DNA from 2 places in the Arthrobacter sp. TJ-263 genome. Region 2 is predicted to be linked to the other one. Evidence: riboswitches for the same ligand, from Rfam matches in the RefSeq annotation. Region 2 holds a riboswitch; the other holds the start of a gene.
What was found. Region 2 has a riboswitch for cyclic di-GMP ahead of AC4D2F_RS08905 (glycoside hydrolase family 26 protein). Riboswitches for the same ligand answer to the same signal wherever they lie in the genome.
Positions count from the first base shown of each region.

Region 1: it holds a riboswitch for cyclic di-GMP, as region 2 does, so the genes downstream of both, AC4D2F_RS08305 (response regulator transcription factor) here and AC4D2F_RS08905 (glycoside hydrolase family 26 protein) in region 2, are expected to answer to the same signal.

Region 1 covers NZ_JBZCNE010000001.1:1,749,928-1,754,355, reverse strand. Annotated here, with positions in the region: gene AC4D2F_RS08320 (AAA family ATPase) at 1-601, shown strand, start outside; gene AC4D2F_RS08315 (DUF6221 family protein) at 612-872, shown strand; gene AC4D2F_RS08310 (hypothetical protein) at 1,095-1,529, shown strand; gene AC4D2F_RS08305 (response regulator transcription factor) at 1,526-2,341, opposite strand; cyclic di-GMP riboswitch class I at 2,452-2,526, opposite strand; gene AC4D2F_RS08300 (LysR family transcriptional regulator ArgP) at 2,640-3,536, opposite strand; gene AC4D2F_RS08295 (LysE/ArgO family amino acid transporter) at 3,606-4,211, shown strand; gene AC4D2F_RS08290 (hypothetical protein) at 4,243-4,428, opposite strand, start outside.
Region 2 covers NZ_JBZCNE010000001.1:1,865,391-1,869,818, reverse strand. Annotated here, with positions in the region: gene AC4D2F_RS08915 (YtxH domain-containing protein) at 1-119, opposite strand, end outside; gene AC4D2F_RS08910 (DNA-formamidopyrimidine glycosylase family protein) at 300-1,106, shown strand; gene AC4D2F_RS08905 (glycoside hydrolase family 26 protein) at 1,143-2,390, opposite strand; cyclic di-GMP riboswitch class I at 2,408-2,482, opposite strand; gene AC4D2F_RS08900 (peroxiredoxin-like family protein) at 2,739-3,410, shown strand; gene AC4D2F_RS08895 (hypothetical protein) at 3,438-3,698, opposite strand; gene AC4D2F_RS08890 (GAF domain-containing sensor histidine kinase) at 3,775-4,428, opposite strand, start outside.

The sequences.
Region 1 (4,428 bases), 120 kb from region 2:
GACGACGGCCGCCTCGGCGCTCGGCGGGCTCCTCGGCACCACGACGCCCACCATGGTCCTCGCCAATCCATCGGGCCGGCGCACCATGACGACGTGGACCGCGCGGCTCGGCCTCGACGTTCCGCCACGGACCCTCGACCTCCTGGAATCCGTGGTCCGGGCGGTCAACGTGCTCACCAACCACCTGCGCGCCCACCGGTTCGACGGCGTCGTCATCCTGGACCGGCACCTGCACTGCCAGCAGGCGCTGCGCACCACCCGCGGACTGCCGCGGGGCAGGTTCCTCGCTGCGCTGGCCCGCACGCTGCCGGCCCCGGACGTCGTCGTGTTCCTCGACGTCAGCCCGGAGGAGGCCCTCCGCCGGATCACCGCGCGGGGCGCCGACTCCGAACGCGTGGAGCACCTCCGGGCCTACCGCGACGCCTACCTCGGGCTTCCTGAATTCGCGGGTTTCCGGCGCGTGGATGCCGACGGCGCGCAGCCCCGGGTCGTCGAGGAGCTCGAGGGGATCGTCGGCGGGTCCAGCCGGGTCGCGGCGCGGTGCGCGACGGCGGACCGTCCTCCGCGTGGGGTGGACGATGCAGCTGCTCCCGCTGGATAAGGTTTCAGGTATGAACGAGATCGCCGCCTTCCTCGACGCACGCATCACCGAGGACGAGAAAGCCGCCCGCACGGGCACCCTCCCGGAAGAAGTGTGGGGTGCGCGGGGCTGGTACGAGCCCGCGCGGGTCCTGTCGGAATGCGAGGCCAAGCGGCGTCTCCTGCAGTTCGCGCTCGCCGACCTCGGTGAGCCCCACGGGTCGAGCGTGCTGAAGCTGCTCGCCGGTCCCTGGGCCGGCCACGGGGGCTACCGGCCGGAGTGGAAGGCCTGACCGGAGGACGGCTCAGGCGCCCGGAGCCCGACGCCGCCCGGCCGGCACCGGGTGACGGGACGGTGAAGCGCAGCGGTCGTACCGGCAAACGTCCTGCTCCAGCGCAAGCTTTGCGCAAGAACTCCTTGCAGGTGCACGCCGCCCACCTGCCATCGCTAGGCTTGGAGTGTGCCCCTACCTTCGACTCCGTCAGGCCCTGACCAGTATCAGGGCCGGTATCCGGTGGACGGCGCGGCACCCCTCCCACACGATGCCGCCCCGTCCCTCGACGCGCCGGGCAAGGCGGCGCCCCTCGTGGACCCCTCGGTCCTCGGGGACATGGCGCACGACTTCTCCGACCCCGCCGTCGTCCTCCGGTTCGCGCGTGACTTCTCCGCGACGCTCGAGGGCAAGCTCGAGCGGTTGGAGCTGAGGATCGGGGCCGGCGATGCCACGGGCGCCGAGGACGCCGTCCTCAGCGTGACGACGTCGGCCATGATGGTGGGCGCGGTCCGCCTCGACCAGGCTGCGCGGGTGGTCCACCGAATGATAATCGCCCACGACCTCGACGGCGCCCGGCGCGCGAGCGCCCTGCTGCGTGCGTGCGCAGCGGACACGCTCGGGGTGCTGCGGGCAGGCTACCCGGATCACCCCGGGGCGGCGGCAGCTCTCAGCTAGTCCTTGTCCCGGGGCACGACGCGGAACCCCACGCCCCGCACCGTCGTGATGAGGTCCGGGCCGCCGTCCACGCGCGCCAGCTTCTGGCGGAGATTCGCGATATGCACCTCGATGGCCCGCTCGTCCGTACGGCTGACGAAGTTGTACCCCCGGTAGTCCCCGCCCCGGGACACCCGGACCAGCTCCTCCTTGGTCCGGACGGCGCCGTTGCCGCGCATCAGCTCGTACAGCAGATTGAATTCGGTCTTCGTGAGCGGCAGTTCCACGCCGGCACAGCTGGCGATCCGCGCGTCGCCGTCCACCGTGATGCCGCCGTTTCGCAGGACGTTGGCGGACTTCGCCGGGACGGCATCGTCGTCGGACGGGGTGGGCGCGGGGGTTGCGAGTGCCTCGGTCCGGGCCGGCGGGGAGTGCGTGTTCTGCCCGATGCGGGGGCGGCGGAGCATCGCGTCGATGCGGGCCCGCAGTTCGCGGGGCCGGAACGGCTTCAGGACGTAGTCGTCGGCTCCGGCCTGGAGTGCGGTGAGGATGTCCATCTCGTCGCTGTGGCCGCTGAGCACGATCACGTAGCAGTCGGTGGTGTTGCGGATCCGGCGCAGGACCTCGTAACCGTCGATATCGGGGAGCCCGATGTCCAGGGTCACCAGCATCGGGTGCTGCTGGCGGACCACGTCGACACCGTCGCGCCCGGTGGTCGCACCACTGACCACGAAGCCGCCCTGTTCCAGGACGGCGCAGACCAGGTTCCGGATGTCGAGATCGTCCTCGATGACGACGGCGGCCCGACGATCGCCCGGTGGGGAGCTATTCATCGCGTGCTGCACCGGGGCGGTTCCGTGGGGCGGCCGTGGTCTGCCGGCGGGCGGGTCTGGGAACTGGGGGGACGTGGCGTGTCCGAGGCATACTCCGTGGACCTGTTCTCTTCGGCGGCCCGGCTGACCTCAGGGGTCCCGTGGCTTTGCGTCCCCGGCTCGCACCGGGTTTGCCTTTGTCGACGAGCGGCTGCTCGCTCGACGATAGTAGCAACCCCCACGGACACCGTCATGAACGACGGGGAGCGCCGTCGGTCCGTGGCGCCACGGCACCCGACGCAGGGTGTCTCCCTCGCCGTCAGCTCCTCCGCGCAGGTGGGCGGAGGAGGAGCGCCGCGGACCGCAGTACCGTGTCGCTGACGGCAGCCAGGGACGTGGATCCGTGGCGCCACTGCTGCCAGTACAGGGGGACGTCCACGTGGCCTCCCGGGTCGAGCAGGACGAGGCCCTGGGGGTCGGACCGCAACTCCAGTTCGGACACGAGGCCCCACCCCATGCCGAAGCGGATCGCGTCCGCGAAGGCCTGCGCCGCGGGCAGGAAGTGACGCGGCGGGTCGAAGGCACTGCGGATGCGCGAACGGAGGTACTGGTCCTGGAGGTCGTCCTTCCGGTCGAAGAGGACCACGGGGGCGCGGGAGAGCCGTTCCGGCGTCGCCCCGTCGGCGAACCAGGTGTCCCGGAAGTCCACGGAACAGACGGGCACGTAGCGCATGACGCCGAGCGGCTGCGAGGAACATCCCTGCACGGGAGTGGCCACGGACGTGATGGCCGCCGAGGCGGCACCGCTGCGCAGCAGGTCGAGGGAGTAGTCCTCGTCCTCCCGGAGGATCTCGAGCTGCAGGGTGTCTGCGACGCGGGCGAGGGCCGGCAGTACCCAGGTGTGCAGGGAGTCGCCATTGGCCACGATCGTGATCCGCCGGCGGGGGCCGTCGCGGGCGGAGTCGAGCTCGGTGGCGAGGTCCGCCGACAGCAGTTCGAGCTGCCGCGCGAAGCGGACGATCGCCTCTCCCGCTCCGGTGGGGCGGAGGGGGCGTGTGCGGGTGAGGACCGGGCGCCCGACGGCCACCTCGAGGGCCCGGATCCGCTGGCTGATCGCTGAGGGCGAGACGGACAGCGTGGAGGCCGCTGCCTCGAAACTGCCCTTCTCGATGATCGCCGCAAGGGCTTCGGCCTGTCCCGGATCGACTAATCGCATAAGCAACTCTTATCTCGGTGAAGAAGCATTAGTTTGTCTAAGCATAAGTGCCGGCCCTAGGTTGGTTCCGTGATCTCCACCGCCGCCACCGGCTTCGCCGCCGGACTGACCCTGATCGTCGCCATCGGCTCGCAGAACGCCTTCGTGCTGCGCCAGGGCCTGCGGCGGTCCCATGTCGCGCTGGTCGTGGTGGTGTGCGCCGTCTCGGACCTCGTGCTCATCGTGCTCGGCGTCGGCGGGTTGGGAGCGGCGATCGAGCAGGCCCCCGTGCTCGTGGAGGTGGTGCGCTGGGCCGGGGCGGCTTTCCTCACGGGATACGCCGTCCTCGCGGGGCGGCGCGCGCTCCAGGGGGAGCGGCTCGACGTCGACGGAGGGCCCGCGACGACGTCCTGGCGTGCCGCGCTCGGAACCTGCCTCGCCCTCACCTGGCTCAATCCGCACGTCTATCTCGACACCGTGCTGCTGCTGGGATCACTCGCGAACACGCACGGCACGCCGGGCCGGTGGTGGTTCGGCGCGGGCGCCGCCCTCGGCAGCATCCTGTGGTTCTCGGCGCTCGGCGTGGGGGCGCGCTTCCTCGCCCCCGTCTTCGCCCGCCCCTGGGCCTGGCGCATCCTCGATGCACTGATCGCCGCCGTCATGCTCCTGCTGGCCGTGCTCCTCGTCCTGCGGTAGCGCGCGTCGGTGGTCGCGGCGCTACCCGCGGCTATTCCTCGTTGGCGCGCTCCTCGATCCAGTCCGTCGCCGCGTCCGAGAGCAGGATGCCGTCGGGGCTGCGCTCGCCCATCCACCACGACTCGGAGGCCACCAGGCCGCCGGCCCTGCTGATCTCGGCGACCACCTCTGGCGTGAGCGCCTCACCGTTGTGGGCGATCAGCCACTCCCTGGTCTG
Region 2 (4,428 bases):
GGGCTCTCCCACAGAGCCTGCGCCTTCGTCTTGAGCTGCTCGTAGCTCCCCCGGCCGGCCCGCGTCCCGAGGACGTAGCCGACCGCCGTGCCTGCGGCGAAAACAAGCTTGTTCTTCATGGTGTTCTCCCTTCGATGGACTGCGATCCTCTCGAATCTAGACCACCTGGTCGGCCGGGGCGAGAGGAGTTTCCAGAGGCAACATGCTGTAGGGGAGTGCCGCGATGCAGGCCCTGCCGTGTGAGGAAGTGTCGGTGCCGGGCGCTAGGTTGGCCGGAAGCACCAGGACAGGGAGGCTCCGTGCCCGAGGGGGACAGCGTGTTCCGGCTCGCCGTCCGCCTGCGGCGATCCCTCGACGGGCGCGCGCTCAGCCGCGGCGACCTGCGCGTTCCCGCGCATGCCGCCACGCCGCTCGACGGGATGCGGATCGCGGAGCACGTGACCCACGGCAAGCACCTGCTGACGCGGTTCGACGGCGGGCTGACCCTGCACACGCACCTGCTGATGCAGGGGTCCTGGACGGTCACGGCCCCCGGGAGGGCGCTGCCGCGGAGGCTCCTGCCGGATGCTCGGGTGATCCTCGCGGTGCGTGACGGGCCCACGGCGTACGGGCTGGACCTGCCCGTCGTCAACCTCCTGGCCACGCGGGCGGAGGGCGACGCCGTGGGTCACCTCGGTCCGGACCCGCTGCGGGAGGACTGGTCCGCGGACGAGGCGGTGCGCAGGCTGCGCCGCGGCCCGGGAGAGCGCGTGGCGGCCGCCCTGCTCGATCAGCGGAACATCGCCGGGTTCGGAAATCTGTGGGCCAACGAGCTCTGCTTCCTGCGGGGTGTCCACCCCGACACAGCAGTGGCCGACGTGGACGTGCCGGCACTGGTGGCCCTCGGCGCCCGGTGCCTGCGGTTCTCCGCGATGCAGCCGGGTGCGCACCAGGTCACCACGGGGAACACCCGGCCGGGCGAGAAGCACTGGGTGGCCGGTCGCGCCGGCAGGCCGTGCCTCCGGTGCGGCACCGCCGTGCACGTCAGGGCGGAGGTCCCGGATGATCCTGGCCGTCGTCGGACCTGGTGGTGTCCGCGCTGCCAGCCGCCACCGCCGGGGCACTGACGCCGGCGTCCGGGCTCATCCCGTGCCGGGCGCCGGTCAGCGTCGCGCGGCGAGTGCCGTGGCGAAGGCGTCGGTCGAGGCGGGGGAGCTGTCGATGCGCCAGTCGGCCTCCTTGACGATGTGGAACCAGACGAGCGCGACGACGTCCTGCTGCGCGGAGACGTACCTGAACAGGTCGGAGATCCACCGGGGTTTGGACCCGCCGATCTCGGACGAGGCAGTCTCGGCGATCATGATCGGCGTGCCCGGGGCGATCTGCCGGAGCTGTGCGATGCCGTCCCCGAACAGCGCCTCGGGTTCCTGCCAGGAGCTCCACGCCTGCGACGTGCCCCAGTTGTAGCCGTCGAGCGCCACCACGTCGACGTAGTCTCCACCCGGGTACAGCCGATCCATGGGCGTGGACCCCCAGTAGGGGACATTGGGGTTCCAGACCCAGCTGACGTTGGTCGCGCCGGTGGAGGCGACGACGTCGTGTACGTGCCGGTACGCCGCGATGTAGTCGGCCTCGGTGTTGCCGTTGACGCCGGCGGCCCACGGGTACCAGTCCCCGTTCATCTCGTGCGCGAACCGCAGATACACGGGCTGCCCCCAGTGCCCCAAAGCCGTGCCCCACTCGCGGAGGTAGGCGTCGAACTCGCCGGCCGCGATGCGGTCGAGGGAGTAGGCGGGCTGGTCGGCGCCGCCACCCCAGGTCCACGGCTCCCAGGTCAGCAGCGTCTCGGAGCCGCGGGCGCGCACCGCGTCCAGCTCGGCGATGGGCGCGGGCTGGTTGAAGTCCTTGTAGGACAGCACGAGGGAAGGGGCCTCGCCCGCGAGTGTCGCGACCTCGTCGAGCTCGCCGCCGGCCGCGGGCCCGCCATTGGTGCCGACGCCGAAGCGGATGCCCTTCGGGGCGCCCGGGGCGGGCGCAGGCTCGAGAAGCGTGTATCGGACGCTCGCCGTGCTGGTACCGACCGTCGCCGTGATGTCCACCGGGCCGGTCCCCGTCGGCACGATCGAGACGGTGAAGGCGCCCGTCGGCGACGTGGTCAGAGCCGCACCCACGGCCCCTGCCACGACGGTTCCCCTGCTCTTCCTCGGGAAGCCCGCGCCCGTCACCGTGACGGCGGCGCCGGGTACTCCGGAGGTGGTGCTGACCGTGACCCTGGGCGTGCCCGTGGCCGCGGCCTGGGCGGACACCGGCGGCACCCCGAGCATGAGGACGGACAGCACCGCGGCGACCACGACGAGGCGCGCGGCGGTCGTCAGGACTGCAGCTGCTGCGAGACGGGGAACGGGAAGCATGATCGGCACCTCACGGGTTCGGTGGCCCGGCTGACCGCGAGGGTCCCGTGGCTTTGCGTCCCCGGCTCGCGCCGGGTTTGCCCTTGTCGCCGAGCGGCTGCCCGGGCGTCGTGGGTCCCCGCGATGCAGCGGGACCCGCACCCCATTGTCCCGTCGCATCTGCCCCGCAGCCGCCGGAATCCGCTGAGCGGTGGCCAAGGATTCCGTCAGGTCTTCCGCAGCGCGCATCCCCGGTGGGCCCCGGCCGCCGCCCGAATATGGCCGTCGTCTTGGGAAATCGTGTGGCCTGGCCCACAATTGGTAGTGCGACGGGCTCGAGGCTCCCGTCGTGGTGTGCGGAGGGAGAAGATGAAGCAACGACAGAAATTCACCGACACGATCGCGGCGCAGGTGGACGAGTTCAGGCCGACCTTCGAGGCGCAGGTGGGCCCGGCGCTCGCGGAGGTCTTCATGATGGAGCAGGAGGAACTCCGCCGTGCAGGGCTGCCGCAGGGGATCGCCCGCGTGGGCGACAAGCTTCCCGAGGCGATCCTGTACGACGACGGAGGGCATCCGGTGCCCCTGCGCGAGGTCCTCGGGGCCGCAGCCGCGATCATCGTGTTCTACCGGGGCGAGTGGTGCCCCTACTGCAGCATCACCCTGCAGACCTACCAGCGGGAACTGAGCCCCCTCGCCGAGACCTTCGGGACGCGGCTCATCGCCGTCAGCCCCCAGCACCCGGAGATCACGCGGAAGATGGCACACGAGAGGGGGCTGTACGTATCGCTCTACTCGGACGCAGGGAACACCCTCGCCTCGCAGCTCGGGATCGTCACGTCACCCAGCCCCGAGTCGACGCTGGCGCGCATAGCCCTCGGGATCGACGTCGCCGGATCCAACCTGGACCGGTCGCTGACGATCCCGTTCCCCACGGTGATCGTCGCCGACGCGACGGGCACCATCCGGTTCATCGATGTTCACGTGGACTACACGAACCGCACGGAGACCAGCGACATCATCGATGCCCTCGTGGCGCTCTGACGGTAGTCGCGCCCACCGGAGGCGGGCTCAGGCTTCCTTCGCCTCGTTGTCGGCGTCCTCGTTGTCGGCGGATACGAAGGTGTCGCGTGCCAGCTGACGGCGATCAAGCTCTTCCCGGAGTTCGTGGTGCTGCCCTTCGGTCTCCGCGTCCACGCCCCCGTCACGGATGTACTGCACATCCCTCGAGCGGTGGTTCCTGCTGTTCAGGATGTCAAGGTCATCCCGATCGATCGATGTCAGATCCTCCGGGAAGAGCTTCGCCGGGTCCAACCTGCTGTTATCACTCACGAAGTGCCTCATTCACATGCAACAAACCCAAGAGCCCCGCTTCTAGAGGCGAGACCGACATTACCGCAATCGCCTCCTACCTCCCGGATTCCTGGTCCCCGCCGCCCTCGGTGCCCAGGGGCACGATGAGCAGGATGTGCGTTCCATGGCCGAGGGTGCTCGAGATCGAGAGGGTGCCCTCGCAGAGTCCGGTCCGGCGCCGCATCTCCGTCAGTCCGGGACACGAGGGCGGTTCTGCGAACCCGGAGCCGTCATCGATGATCTCCATCTCGAGGCGATCCGGAAGGGCCTGCAGCGTGATCGTGACGGAGTGTGCTGCGGCGTGCCGGAGGGCGTTGGACAGGCCTTCCGTGAGGACCCCGTGGACATGTTCGGCCAGTTCGGGGTCGACAGCGGCGTCGAGGGGGCCTGAGAGGTGCAGGACGGGTTGGAGGGCGCGGCTCCTGGCCGCTGCCGCCACGAGGGCGAAGACGCCGGCGCTGAAGGTCGAGGTGGCCCGCGGAACGGATCGCAGTGAGTAGATGGTGTCGCGCAGTTCCCTGATCGTGGCATCCAGCTCGGCGGTCACGACGCTGATGCGTTCGAGCGCCCTGCGATCCGTGAGCTGTTTGCTGAGGACCTGCATGCTCAGGCCTGTCGCGAACAGTCGCTGGATGACCAGGTCGTGGAGGTCGCGTGCGATCCTGTCCCGGTCGCCGAACACCGCTTCCTGTTCCCGTTCCCGCTGGGC